DNA from 4 places in the Streptomyces sp. NPDC057697 genome. Region 1 is predicted to be linked to each of the others. Evidence: riboswitches for the same ligand, from Rfam matches in the RefSeq annotation. Region 1 holds a riboswitch; each other region holds the start of a gene.
The links. A riboswitch is a leader RNA that binds a small molecule or an ion and turns the genes downstream of it on or off. The one in region 1 is predicted to bind cyclic di-AMP.

Region 1 (3,462 bases):
GCCGGCACGTCGAGGCCGAGGACCTGGGCGGCGCGGAGCGCGACCCTGGTGTGTCCCTCGGGCGACAGATGGAGCCGGTCGTCGTCCCAGGCGCGCCGGTCCTGGACGGACCGCAGCGACCACAGGTCGAGGACCGGGCAGTCGTAGCGGTCGGCGATGGCCCGCACATGGGCGGTGTACGTGGCGATCTTGCCGCGCAGATGGCGCAGCACGGGAATGCCACGGGTGTCGAAGCCGGTGGTGACCATGACCGTGCCGACCGCTTCGGTCAGCTCCGCGACCGCGCGCTCGAAGCGCTCGGCCACGTCGTCGGGGTCGGTGCCCGGCCGGATGATGTCGTTGCCGCCCGCGCAGAAGCTCACCAGGTCGGGTGCGAGCTCCTTGGCGCGCGGCACCTGTTCCTCGACGATCTGGTCGAGGAGGCGTCCGCGTACGGCGAGATTGGCGTACCTGAAATTCCCGTGCGCGGAAGCTTCGGCACCCGCTTCGGCGCCGGGGTCCGGGAGCTGGTCGGCGAGGAGTACTGCGAAACGGTCGGCCCAGCCGACGAAGGTACCGTCCGGGCCGGGGTCGCCGACCCCCTCGGTGAAGCTGTCGCCAATCGCCGCGTACGACCCGATGACGCCCTGTCGGTTGATGACGCCACGTTGGTTTTTTCTCGAATCGTCTGCCACAAACGCTTATCCTGCACTGCCGAATGTGACCTACGCGACCGTAATAAGGGGTTGACGGGTGGTGACATAGACCACCCGGTCAGGTTTTGGTAAAGGGGGAATAAGCAGAAGGGGCGGTGCGCCGCCGCGCACCGCCCCTTTCCGGGTTGCTCAGGTCATGCCGTGTCGCTCAGCTGCCCGGCCGTCCGGCTCAGACGTAGATGCCGTGCGAGGCCAGGAAGGCGATCGGGTCGATGTCCGAGCCGTAGTCCGGGCCGGTGCGGACCTCGAAGTGCAGGTGCGGTCCGGTGGCGTTGCCGGTGGCGCCGGAGAGGCCGATCTGCTGGCCGGCGCCCACGGTCTGACCCGTCGAGACCGAGACGGAGGACAGGTGGCCGTACTGCGAGTAGTGGCCGTCGGCGTGCTTGACGACGACCTGGTTGCCGTACGCGCCGCCCCAGCCGGCCGCGACGACGGTGCCGGAGGTGATGGACTTCACGCTGGTGCCGGTGGAGACGGGGAAGTCGATCCCGGTGTGGCTGCCGCTGGACCAGTTGGAGCCGGAGGCGCGGTAGTTGGTGGTGTGGTTGCCGGGGACCGGGTGGACGTAGCCGGAGCCGTTGCTCTGGGCGGCGGGGGCCTCGGCCGGGGCCTTGGGCTGAGCGGCGGGCGCAGACTGGGTCGCGGCGGACTTCTCGACGGCCGCCGAGGGCGCCTTCGACGGGAGGGCGGAGCCGGTGCCGGCGCCGGTGGGCGCGGCAGCGGCGGCGGTCGCTCCGGCGCCGAGGGTCAGCTTCATGCCCGGGAAGATCAGGCTGGGGTTCTCGCCGACGACCTTGCGGTTGTCCTGGTACAGCTGCTGCCAGCCGCCCTTGATCTTGTGCTCGGCGGCGATCTTGGACAGGTAGTCGCCGGAGACGACGGAGTACGTCGTGGGGGCGGCCTGCTTCTGGGCGACCGGCTCGGCGTGCGTGACGGCGGCCGACCGGGGAGCGGCGGCCGGGGCGGCCTGCTCCGCGGCGTGGGCACCCGTGGCGCCGAGCAGCGGCAGCGCGAGGACGGCGCCACCGGCGCCTGCCGCGGCGACGCCGCGGGCGATGGGGCCGAAGTTCGGACGGCGGTGCTTACCCGATATGGGCATGGCGTTTTTCCTCTCCGGCGCCTGCGAGGTGAGCTGTCGGGTTCGGGCTGGAGATGCCCGGCCGCGTCGAGCGCGACTTCACCCCTAGCCGTCCGGAATTCTCCGGCCGGCGGCTTACCTGGTTCCCCCGCTCCTGCCACGCGATGAGTGGATGTGAATTCCGGACGGCGGCAGGATTAGGCGGTCCGTCCGGATTGACGGTGACCGTAAGCGAGCCGGGACGACGAGAACAAGCCACAGGTTCCACGCCGGGATTCCGCGCCGGGAAATCGGCACGGAATCCCGGTCACACTCCGTGGATTAAGGATCTTGGCATTCCGCACCGCGCACGGAATGCCCGACTCGCCCGTCACCACACACGGTCACGGATATGATCCCGCTCACGAGGCGGTGATGATCTCCCGCACAATCAGGCCATGTTCGGGCAAAAGCCTGTATTACGGACAGACCCCGTCGCTCACGTCCGCCGGAACCTCAGCACCCCCGCGTCGAGATCGCCCCGGAGTCCGGTGTGCAGCCCCTGGTGCAGCAGCACCGAGCCGTGGTGCACCGCCCCCGTGTCCAGGCAGGTGTACGTCGCTTCGGGGTCGAGCCCCCGCAGCCGCAGGGCCGGGGGCCGCTCCCCGTACCGCTGCGCCTCCAGCCACATCAGGACCACGGTCTCCTCCCCGTGGACGTACTGGACCGCGCTGAGGCCGCCGCGCGGCTCGCGCAGCCGGTACAGCGCGCCGTACTGCACGACCGGCCGGATCTCCTTGTAGAGCTCCACCCAGGTCCGGGCCTCGGCCAGTTCCTCCTCGCTCCATTCGGCGAGGTCGCCGCCGACCCCGAGCACCCCGGCCATGGCGCTCACGAAACGGAACCGCAGCGAGCTGACCCTCCCGTTGAGCTGGTGGTTGGGGCTGTCGGTGACCCAGGCGGCCATCACCCGCGCCGGATGGATGTGCCCGAAGCCCTCCTGGATGGCGAGACGGTCGAGCGGGTCGGTGTTGTCGGAGGTCCACACCTGGTCCGTACGGGACAGGATTCCCAGGTCGACCCGGCCGCCGCCGCCCGAGCAGGACTCGAACGCGACCGCGGGGTGCGCGGCCCTGAGCCGGTCGATCAGCGCGTAGAGGGCGTTCACGTGCTCGATCCAGATCTTCTGCGGGTACTCCTCGCCCGGCCAGCCCGCGTCGGTGAAGCAGCGGTTGAAATCCCATTTCACATAGTCGACGGGCGTACCGGAGAGCAGGGCGTCCAGCTGCTGCCAGAGGTATTCCTGCACATCGGGGCGGGCCAGATTGAGCACCAGCTGGTTGCGGTACTCGGTGCGCGTCCGCCCGGGGAAGTGCTGCACCCAGTCGGGGTGCGCCCGGTAGAGATCGCTGTCGGCATTGACCATTTCCGGTTCGACCCAGATTCCGAACCGCATGCCGAGCCCGTGCACCTCGTCGGCGAGCGGCTTCAGCCCGCCGGGGAAGCGGTCCGGATTGGCCGTCCAGTCGCCCAGCCCGGCGTGGTCACTGGTCCGCTGTCCGAACCACGCGTCGTCCACGACGAACAGCTCGACGCCCATCGCCGCGGCGCGCCGGGCCAGGGCGCGCTGCTGGTCGAGCGAGATGTCGAAGCCCGTCGCCTCCCAGGAGTTGTAGAGCACCGGGCGGGGCACCTCGGCGTCCGGGATCA
Region 2 (3,462 bases), on a different contig from region 1:
AGGCGGCGCGGCAGACATGCCGGGGGCGGTGCGCGTACCCGGAGCTTCGTGCGTACCCTCCCCGCCCTGATGATTCTCGGCGGGCTCGTGTTCGACTTCTTCACCCCGCAGACCTTCACCGCCATTCCGCTGTTCGTGGCCGCCCCGCTGATCGCCGCCCCGTTCTTCTCGCTCTCCAGCACCATCCGCACCGGGATCGCCTCGATGCTGGCCGTGATCGCGCTGCGGCTGTACAGCAATACGTTGCCGCAGGTCGTGCCGTTGATCGAGCTGCTCACGCTGGCCACCGTCTCGGTCCTCGCCGTGGTGATCAACGGGGTCGTGCGGCGCGGCAACGAGCAGCTGGCCTCCGCGAGATTCGTCGCGGAGACCGCCATGCGCGCGGTGCTGCCCCAGCCGTCCGACCGGATCGGCGGACTACAGGTAGCCGCGCGGTACGAGGCGGCGCAGGCGGACGAGTTCGTCGGCGGTGACCTCTTCGCCGTGGCGGACACCCCGCAGGGGGTGCGGCTGGTGGTCGGGGACGTGCGGGGCAAGGGGCTCGAAGCCGTGGAGACGGTGGCGGTGGTCATGGGGGCGTTCCGCGAGGCGGCCGAGCAGGAGCCCTCGCTGGAGGGGGTGGCCGGCCGGCTGGAGCGGGCGCTGGCGCGGGAGGAGGCGCGGCGGGGCGGGCTCGACGTCCTGGAGGGCTTCATCACCGCCGTGCTCGCCGAGATCCCGTCCGGGCTCTCCCGGGTGCGGATCGTCAACCGTGGTCACCCCGAACCGATCCTGCTCCACCCGGACGGGGCGCTGGAGGTGCTGAAGCCGTCCGTGCCGGCGCTGCCGCTGGGGATGGGGCTGGGGGCATGGCCGGAGCGGACGGACGAGTGGGACCTGCCGGCCGGGACGACGCTGCTGCTCTACACGGACGGGCTGTCCGAGGCGCGGAACGCCGAGGGGGTCTTCTACGATCCGGCGGCCCGGCTGCGCGGGCGGATCTTTCCGGGGCCCGAGGAGCTGCTGTCCGCGCTGACCGACGACGTACGGCTGCACACGGGCGGCGAGACGACCGACGACATGGCGCTGCTCGCGGTGGTACGTCCCGCCGCGGGGCAGCCGGACCGGCGCAGGACCGTACGGATCGTGGGCGCGGAGACGGTGGGAGGGGCGGGGTGAGAAGCGGGGCGAGAAGCGTGGCGAGGGGCGTGGCGAGGGGCGTGGCGAGGGGGCGGATGCGTGATGCCACCCTGTGTAGTCGAAAGGCGCCGCTCCGCATAACGTTTGACGCAACGTCAGAAACGGGGTAATGGCTGAGGTGCGGTCAACTCGTCCGATTCCACCCGCTTGTGTCCCGTAAAGTCCAGGCCAAAGACGTGAACGATCAGTGGGAACAGCTTGGAATAGGACGCCGGTGTCTATTAACGTTCGATAACGCAGCGCGGTCGTCCCAGCCGTCGTCAAGGGCGGCACCGTGCGCGAGCGCCGAATTCCGCAAGGGAACCGGGGAACCACCTACATTGGGGTGAATCGGACACCTGTGTCTCGTGAGAGACGGAGGGGCCCGTAGGAGACCTTCCTGCTCCGAACCCGTCAGCTAACCCGGTAGGCGAGAAGGAAGGAAAGGAGTGCGCCCCCGTGGCGTCCAACAAGCCTGCCCCCGAGGCCCCGTCCCGGTTCCAACCCGACTACGGCAGCGGTCACGGCGCCGACTACGGCACCCGTCCCGACGCCGGTTACGGCGCCGGTTACGGCGCCGAATTCGCACCCACCGGTCCCGCCACGGCTTTCGTCCCCACCGGTCCGGCTACGGCGTTCGTGCCCACCGGTCCGGCGACGGCGTTCGGAACCGACTACGGCACGGGGCACGGCACCGAGCCGGGCGGTGACTTCACCGGCGGATTGAACGGCGGGTTGAACGGCGGATCGGCCGTCGGAACCACCGGAGACTTCGGCGGCGAGCCCGGTCGCGAGTTCGCCGGGGAGTTCGGTGGCGAGTTCGGTGGCGACCTCCGCGCCGAGGCCAACTCCGGTGAGTCCGAGCGTGGTTGGGACGAGTGGAACCCCACCGAGGAGACCGTCCGCCCGGTGCGCGGCAGACACCGCGTCGCCAAGCAGCGCAACGGTCTCGCCCGCAGCTCCACCGTGCTCGGCGTCGGCGTCATAGCGGCGGTCGGCGCGGGCGGCATGGCCACCGCGGCGGGCAAGCCGCCGGTCTCCATCTCGGTGCCCGACTCCATCAAGGACAACCTCCCCGACGCCAAGTCCCTGCCCGGTGTGGGCGCCCTGTTCTCCGACGGGTCCGAGGCCGACAAGACCGCGGTCACGGCCGCCTCCGCCCCGCTCACCACCGCCGGCATCACCACCGCCGAGGCGGAGCAGGGGGCGACGGACGCGGGCGAGGCGCTCCGCGCCCGCATCCTCCAGCAGGCCGAGCAGCAGCAGGACGCCGCCGACGCCGAGGCCAAGGCCGCCCAGGAGAAGGAAGCCTCCGAGAAGGCCGCCGCCGAGGCCAAGAAGCAGCAGGACGAGGCGGAGGCCAAGGCCGAGGCCGAGAAGAAGAAGGCGGAGGAGGAGGCCAAGAAGAAGGCGGAGGCCCTGCGGCTCGCCAAGCTCGCCGCCAGCTACGCCATCCCGACCTCCTCGTACACGATCACCTCGACGTTCGGCGAAGCCGGTTCGATGTGGTCCTCCGGCCACCACACCGGCCTCGACTTCGCGGCTCCGACCGGTACCCCGATCAAGGCGATCCACAGCGGCACGGTCAAGTCGGCCGGCTGGTCCGGCGCGTACGGCTACCGCACGGTGCTGGAGCTCGACGACGGTACGGAGCTGTGGTTCTGCCACCAGTCCTCGATCGGCGTCGGCGTCGGCCAGAAGGTCAGCACCGGTGAGACCATCGGCCGGGTCGGCGCGACCGGCAATGTGACCGGGCCGCACCTCCACCTGGAGGTCCACACCGCCGGCGGTACGGGCATCGACCCGATGGCCTGGCTCCGCGGCAAGGGCCTCAACCCCTGAGACGACCCCCTGGAACGGCGACCGCCCACCCGTGAGGTGCGCCGGTCAGCCCCCGATGAACCCCGGCAGCCCTGACGCTCACCCCCCGACGTCAGGGCTGCCGGTCCGTCGTGGCGGAACAGTGGCGGAACAGCGGAACAGTGGCGGAACAGCGGAACAGTGGTGGAACAGCGGATCCGGCGGTGGAACAGCGGACCCGGCGGTGGAATAGCGGGCCCGGCGCGGGACGTTGATCCACTCATGACTTCTCTTCGTAAGCTGGGCTCCTCGGACCTTCAGGTCTTCCCGCTCGCCCTCGGCGGCAACGTCTTCGGCTGGACCGCCGACGAGGCGCAGTCGTTCGCCGTCCTGGACGCCTACGTCGAGGCCGGAGGCAACTTCGTCGACACCGCCGACGGCTACTCCGCCTGGGTGCAGGGCAACGAGGGCGGGGAGTCGGAGACGGTCATCGGCAAGTGGCTC
Region 3 (3,462 bases), on a different contig from region 1:
CGCCGCCCGGCCCTGGGCCTTCCCCGCGCCGGACCGGGGCGCCCTGCCCAACGGACTCACGGTGCTGCGCTGCCACCGCCCCGGCCAGCAGGTCGTGGCCGTCGAGATCTTCCTCGACGCTCCGCTGGACGCCGAGCCCGAGGGCCTGGACGGTGTGGCCACGATCATGTCGCGGGCGCTGTCCGAGGGCACCGACAAGCACACCGCCGAGGAGTTCGCCGCCGAGCTGGAGCGCTGCGGCGCCACCCTCGACGCGCACGCCGACCACCCGGGCGTCCGGGTCTCCCTGGAGGTCCCCGCCTCCCGGCTGGCCAAGGCGCTCGGTCTGGTCGCCGAGGCGCTGCGGGCGCCCGCCTTCGCCGACAGCGAGATCGAGCGGCTGGTGAGCAACCGGCTCGACGAGATCCCGCACGAGCAGGCCAACCCGGCCCGGCGTGCCGCCAAGCAGCTCTCCAAGGAGCTCTTCCCGGCCACGTCGCGGATGTCACGTCCGCGCCAGGGCACCGAGGAGACGGTGGAGCGCATCGACTCGGCGGCCGTGCGCGCCTTCTTCGACGCCCATGTACGGCCGTCCGCGGCGACCGCCGTCGTCGTGGGCGACCTCACCGGCATCGACCTGGACGCCCTGCTCGCCGACACCCTCGGCGACTGGTCGGGCGAGGCCGCCGAGTCCCGTCCCGCCCCGCCGATCACCGCCGACGACACCGGGCGCGTGGTGATCGTCGACCGGCCGGGCGCGGTGCAGACGCAGCTGCTGATCGGCCGGATCGGTGCCGACCGCCACGACAGCGTGTGGCCGGCCCAGGTGCTCGGCACGTACTGCCTGGGCGGCACGCTCACCTCCCGCCTGGACCGTGTGCTGCGCGAGGAGAAGGGCTACACCTACGGCGTGCGGGCCTTCGCCCAGGTGCTGAGGTCGTCGGCCCCGGACTCCGCCTCGGGTGCGACCGGCGCCGCGATGCTGGCCATCAGCGGTTCGGTGGACACGGAGTCCACCGGACCGGCGCTCAAGGACCTGTGGACGGTCCTGCGGACGCTGGCGGCCGAGGGCCTGACCGACGAGGAGCGCGAGACGGCCGTGCAGAACCTCGTGGGTGTCGCACCCCTGAAGTTCGAGACGGCGGCCTCGGTCGCGGGCACCCTCGCCGACCAGGTCGAGCAGCACCTCCCGGACGACTACCAGGCACAGCTGTACGCCCGGCTCGCGGAGACCGGCACGGTCGAGGCGACCGCCGCGGTGGTCAACGCCTTCCCGGGCGACCGGCTGGTCACGATCCTCGTCGGTGACGCGGCGCGGATCGAGGAGCCGGTCCGGGCCCTGGGCATCGGGGACGTCTCGGTGGTCACGGGCTGACGGTCCGGACGCTGACGGCCGGGACGGCGGACGACCGAGCGGACGGGGGACTGGACGGGGGAGCGGGTGGGCCGAGTGCCGGACCGGCCCAGCACCGGGACGGCGAGCACCGGACCACCGGCCGGCCGTCCCGCCGCCGCCGGTTCCGCCGTCCGGCAGATCAGTGGACCGGCCCTCCTGTCCGGAAGGTCGGTGAACCGGTCCCGTTCCGCTCCGAAGTCCAGACATACCGGTGCAGAGTGGAAGAAAAGGGAAGGTCCTGGCAGGCGAGGCGCCGCCAGGGCCTTCCCTTTTGTCCGTTCTGATGGGGAGGTTGCCTGTCTGCCCTGTGGGATGTACTACAAATCGGCCTGTCCGTTTGGTGAATGAAAGTGGCCCCGCTTAGCGTCGGCTCGGCTGTCCGCCACTCGTATGCCGCATCCGCGACGTACCGGACAGTCATCGCCGAGTCCCCGTCAGGCGCGAGCCTGGGGAGCCGGGGACCCACGCAGTCCCTGGGGTGAATCGGACGCCCGCCCTCGACGGGGCCGGGGCGTCCGTAGGAGACCTTCCTGCTCCGAACCCGTCAGCTAACCCGGTAGGCGAGAAGGAAGGAAAGGATCAGCCACTTCATGGCGTTCACCCGTGCCACCGGGAAGCACCGTGCCGCGAGCCGACTGACGCGCAGGAGCGCGAAGGTCGTGGGCGTCGCGGCTCTGGCCACCACCGGCGTCATCGGCGGCCTGGCCTCTCCGGCCCTCGCCGCGGACTCCGAGGGCGCCACTTTGGGCGACACCGGTCTCGGCCAGGTCATCGCCATCGACGAGACGCTCGCCGAGCGGATCGACGCCCAGGCCGACGCACAGCAGCACCAGGCCGACGCCGCGGCGAAGGCGAAGGCGGAGGCCCGGCACAAGGCGGAGGCCAGGAAGAAGGCCGAGGCGAAGGCCAGGGCCGAGGCGCAGCGAGCGGCCGAGGCCCGAGCCGCGAAGGTGCGCGCCGCACGGTCCGCCGAGCGCGCCCGGCTGGGCTCCTTCCAGCTTCCGGTCGCCGGTTCGTACATCAGCACCGGATACAAGTCCAGCGGCTCGCTCTGGTCCTCCGGCAGCCACTCGGGCGTCGACTTCCACGCCGCGTCCGGCAGCTCCGTCGTCGCGGTCGGCGCCGGTACGGTCGTCGAGGCCGGCTGGGGCGGCGCGTACGGCAACAACATCGTGCTCCGGATGACGGACGGCACGTACACGCAGTACGGCCACCTCTCCTCGATCGGCGTCTCCGTGGGCCAGAGCGTCGGCGCGGGGCAGCAGATCGCCCTCTCCGGCTCGACCGGCAACTCCACCGGCCCGCACCTCCATTTCGAGGCCCGCACGACCCCGTCGTACGGCTCCGACATCGACCCGGTCGCGTATCTGCGCGCCCACGGCGTCAACGTCTGACCGACCCCGCGTCGCAGTACCTCGCCGAAGGCCCCGGATTCATGCCGGGGCCTTCGGCATGTTCGCCACGCGCCCCGGTCCCCGTCCGTCCGCCCAACCGCCCCGTGGCCAGAAGATATTCATGAATTCCCGCCCGGCATCGGAAATGCCGCCCTATTGTCATAGAGTCGCGGAACAGATGTCGGCCGTCCGCGTTCAGCGGGGATCGAGGCGGAGGTTCGGGTATGCGCATTCCGGCGCAATCGGTATGCACGGCAATACGCGATGACATCGTCTCCGGTGTCTTCGAATGCGGCAGCCGTCTCACGGAGGAACTGCTGGCCCGCCGTTACGGGGTCTCCCGCGTCCCGGTGAGGGAAGCGCTGCGCACCCTGGAATCCGAGGGCTTCGTGGTCACCCGCCGGCACGCGGGTGCCTGTGTCGCCGAGCCCACCGAGCGGGAGGCGGCCGATCTCCTGGAGGTCCGGCTGCTGCTGGAGCCGCTGGGCGCCGCGCGCGCCGCACAACGCCGCACCGAGGCACACCTCAAGGTGCTGCGCGGGCTCGTCAGGCTGGGCCGGGACCGGGCCGCGCGGGGCGAGGGCGAGGACCTGCGCTCACTGGGCGGCTGGTTCCACGAGACGCTGGCGCAGGCCTCCGGCAGCCCCGGTCTGATCGCCCTGCTCACCCAGCTGCGCCACAAGACCGCCTGGA
Region 4 (3,462 bases), on a different contig from region 1:
CGTTGGCGCCGAGCGAGCCCTTGTTCTCGGTGGCGTCCAGGTCGAACATCGCCTGGTCGATGAGCCGCTGCTCGGTGGCGTCGTAGCCGACGAGCTCCGGGCCGATCTGCTCGATCACGGCCAGGACGGCCTTCTCGACGCCCTTGCCCTGGTAGCGGTTGGGGTCACCGTCGCGAAGCTCGATGGCCTCGAACGCACCGGTGGAGGCGCCGGACGGAACAGCAGCACGGCCCGTGCTGCCGTCGTCGAGGCCGACCTCGACCTCGACCGTGGGGTTTCCGCGGGAGTCGAGGATTTCCCGGGCTACGACGACGTCGATGGACGGCACGAGGCATCTCCTTCTGGGATATGACGCTGTTTGTGCAGGGTCGCTTTGGCCTTGCGACAAGAGCCTAACCGGCCCGGCCCGCTGAGCCCGACGACCGCCCGACCCCTGGGACGAAAAAGGGCCCGAGCGCAGACATAGCCAGACAAACGGCCAGAAATTTACCGGTCAGTAACTACAACAAGTGAACACTCGGGCGCTCCCCCGAGCGAAGACGCCGGAACCCCGGCCCGGCGCGCATGGGGGGAACGCGCGCCGGGCCGGGGTGCTCGGGGAGGAGGGAGCCGCGACTACTTCGTCAGGTGCAGCTGCTGACCCGGGTAGATCAGGTCGGCGTTCTTGACGATGTCCTTGTTCAGCTCGAACAGCTGCTGCCAGCCGCCCTCGACCTTGTGGTCGGCGGCGATCTTGCTCAGGGAGTCGCCGGAGACGACCTTGTACTCGCCGTCGCCCTTCTTGACCTTCTCGCCGGTCGGGGTGGTGACGGTCTTCTTCGACTCGGCGCGCGGGGCGTCGGAGCGGTCCGAGCGGGAGGCGGCGGGGGCCTCGGTGCGCTCGGCCGGCTTCGGCTGGGCCTGCTTCTTCGGGGCGGCCGGGGCGCTCTGCTGCTCGGAGGCGCCGGAGCTCGCGGAGGAGTTCGAGGAGGAAGAGGAGGAGCCGGTGTCGACGCCCGGGTCGACGCCGTCGTTGGTCAGGTTGCCGGCGCCGGCGCAGCCCCAGGCACCGGGGCCCTGCATGTCGAGGAGGCGCTCGGCGGTGGCGATCTGCTGGGCCTTGGTGGCCAGGTCGGCGCGGGGGGCGTACTGCGTACCGCCGGCGGCGGCCCAGCTGGACTGCGAGAACTGCAGACCGCCGTAGTAGCCGTTGCCGGTGTTGATGGACCAGTTGCCACCGGACTCGCACTGGGCGACGGCGTCCCAGGTGGCGACGGAGGCGGCGGAGGCGTTGGTCGCGCCCATCAGGGGCACGGCGACCGCGGCACCGGCGACACCGGCGAGCGTGGCGATGCGGACGGCCTTGGACGGGCGGCGGTGCTTGCCCTTGCTGGAAAGCAGCATGGAACTTCTCCTCACCGACGCCTACGAGGTGAGCTGTCGGGTTCGGGCCAAGTGAGTTGCCCGGTCGCACGTCCTAGCACGCGACTTCACCCCAAGCCGGTCCTGATGCGTCTCTCGACGATCGGGCCCGGCGCTTACCTGGGTCCCCCGCTCCTGCCTACGGCGCTTTACGCGTCTGTTCCCTTCGACCGACGGCAGGATTCGGCGTGACGGTCGACGGGGCCCGCGGTGCGAGCGGTTCCGACCGTAAACATACGCAACCCTCACATTCAAAGATGGACACATCGGACAATCAGCCCGTACTTGCATCTGACGATCTGATGTTTCCGCAGGTGGGACGCGATACGGAAGGGCCTCCCGGGCGCGACACGCCAGTTGACGCAAAGAGACCCATGTCTCACTTACGCATAAGCGGACATAGGTCCCTGAACTGCCCCGATTTTCGGGGCACCTTTAGGCGATTATCAGACTGCCCTCACTGGTCCTTCATGTCGAGATCGAGGCTCTGGCCAGGAAGAATGAGGTCCGGGTCGGCACCCACGGCCTCCTTGTTGGCCTCATAGAGCGCGGGCCAGCCGCCGGGAACCTTCTGTGCATCAGCAATCGCCCAGAGGTTGTCGCCGGGCCGAACGGTGTACGTGCCGTCTTCAGCCGTCGGCTCGGCCGTGTCGCGCGTGTCGCCGCCGCGGGAGGCGTGGCGACCCGACTCGCGGCCGCCGTCCGTGCCGTCGCTCCCCTCGGGGGCCGGCGTGCCCCGGTGCTTGCCGCCCACCCCACTGGACGAGTCCTTTGGGCCGGACGTGTCGCGGGGCGCCTCGGAGGGAGTCTTCGAGGACGGGGTGGTCGACGGGGTCTTCGAGGACGGCGAGGTCTTCTCCGACGGCTTGGCGGGCCCGTCCGAGCCCTCCTCGCCCTCCACGGCGTCCGGACCGTCCGAGGCGTCGGGGGCCGGTGTGGTGTCGTCGGACGGGTCCGCCGACGTGTCGTCAGCCGGCTTCGTGCTCCCGGACGGGTCGTCGGCGGGCACCGAGCCCGGGTCGACCCCCGGCAGCGTCCCGTCCGCCGCGAGGCCGGAGATGACCGCACAGCTGGGCCACGCCTTCGGACCCTGGTCGTCCAGGACCTTCTCGGCCACCGCTATCTGCTGTGCCCGGCTGGCGAGGTCGGCGCGCTCCGCGTACGCCTCACCGCCGTAGGCCTTCCAGGTCTGCGGCGAGAGCTGGAGGCCGCCGTAGGAGCCGTTCCCGAAGTCGGCGCTCCACGCACCGCCGCTCTCGCACTCGGCCACCCGGTCCCAGGTCGTGGCGTCGGCCGCGTGCGCGCCGGAGGCGCCGAGCAGCGGGATGGCGATCGCCGATCCGGTCACACCCGCGGCGACGACGATGGCGGGTGCCTGACGGGGGCGACGGTGTCTGCCGTTCGCGGAGCCCATGGGGTTGCCTTCCGTGTGACTGACATGTGACTGGTGAGTCGAACGGTGAACCTAGCGGGACTCGAACGCGCGTCACAAGTCGATGCAGCACAGATCACGTGAAAGTCACAGAGTTGACGAGGCGTCATTTCCGGTGGTCGTGAGCCCCGGCGTGAACTCCACGGGGAGCGTGCGAAGTCCACGCATGATGAGCCCGCCGCGCCACCGCAAATCGGTAGGTTCCACCGCAAGCCGCAGGTCCGGAAGGCGGGTCAGGAGCGTGGCGAGCGCGGTCTGTCCCTCCAGTCGGGCGAGCGGCGCTCCCAGGCAGTAGTGGATGCCGTGCCCGTATCCGAGGTGCTGATTGTCACGCCGGGCGAGGTCGAGCGTGTCGGGGTCCTCGAAGCGCGCCGGATCGCGGTCGGCCGCGGCGAGCACCACGAGCACGGGGTCCCCGGCCGCGATGTGCTGTCCGCCGAGTGTCAGCGGCTCGGTGGCGAACCGCCAGGTGGCCAGTTCCACCGGTCCGTCGTACCGCAGCAGTTCCTCGATCCCGGTCTCCAGCAGTCCGCTCTCCCCCGCGTCGAGGGAGAGCTGGAGCCGTTCGCGCTGCCCGGGGTCGCGCAGCAGGGTGTGGACGCCGTTGCCGATGAGGTTGACCGTGGTCT

Region 2: linked by a shared signal. The riboswitch ahead of ACFVFH_RS09905 (M23 family metallopeptidase) and the one ahead of ACFVFH_RS32005 (peptidoglycan DD-metalloendopeptidase family protein) in region 1 are both predicted to bind cyclic di-AMP.
Region 3: linked by a shared signal. The riboswitch ahead of ACFVFH_RS16050 (M23 family metallopeptidase) and the one ahead of ACFVFH_RS32005 (peptidoglycan DD-metalloendopeptidase family protein) in region 1 are both predicted to bind cyclic di-AMP.
Region 4: linked by a shared signal. The riboswitch ahead of ACFVFH_RS20510 (transglycosylase family protein) and the one ahead of ACFVFH_RS32005 (peptidoglycan DD-metalloendopeptidase family protein) in region 1 are both predicted to bind cyclic di-AMP.

Annotation. Positions count from the first base shown of each region.
Region 1 covers NZ_JBHVJA010000017.1:6,285-9,746, reverse strand. The annotation lists gene ACFVFH_RS32010 (SGNH/GDSL hydrolase family protein) at 1-674, opposite strand, end outside; gene ACFVFH_RS32005 (peptidoglycan DD-metalloendopeptidase family protein) at 865-1,794, opposite strand; cyclic di-AMP (ydaO/yuaA leader) riboswitch at 1,798-1,954, opposite strand; gene ACFVFH_RS32000 (alpha-galactosidase) at 2,252-3,462, opposite strand, start outside.
Region 2 covers NZ_JBHVJA010000003.1:25,432-28,893, reverse strand. The annotation lists gene ACFVFH_RS09910 (PP2C family protein-serine/threonine phosphatase) at 1-1,158, shown strand, start outside; cyclic di-AMP (ydaO/yuaA leader) riboswitch at 1,453-1,606, shown strand; gene ACFVFH_RS09905 (M23 family metallopeptidase) at 1,894-3,000, shown strand; gene ACFVFH_RS09900 (aldo/keto reductase) at 3,241-3,462, shown strand, end outside.
Region 3 covers NZ_JBHVJA010000005.1:118,961-122,422, forward strand. The annotation lists gene ACFVFH_RS16045 (M16 family metallopeptidase) at 1-1,354, shown strand, start outside; cyclic di-AMP (ydaO/yuaA leader) riboswitch at 1,787-1,952, shown strand; gene ACFVFH_RS16050 (M23 family metallopeptidase) at 1,966-2,769, shown strand; gene ACFVFH_RS16055 (GntR family transcriptional regulator) at 2,994-3,462, shown strand, end outside.
Region 4 covers NZ_JBHVJA010000007.1:268,575-272,036, reverse strand. The annotation lists gene eno (phosphopyruvate hydratase) at 1-328, opposite strand, end outside; gene ACFVFH_RS20510 (transglycosylase family protein) at 616-1,383, opposite strand; cyclic di-AMP (ydaO/yuaA leader) riboswitch at 1,387-1,558, opposite strand; gene ACFVFH_RS20505 (transglycosylase family protein) at 1,859-2,815, opposite strand; gene ACFVFH_RS20500 (cytochrome P450) at 2,921-3,462, opposite strand, start outside.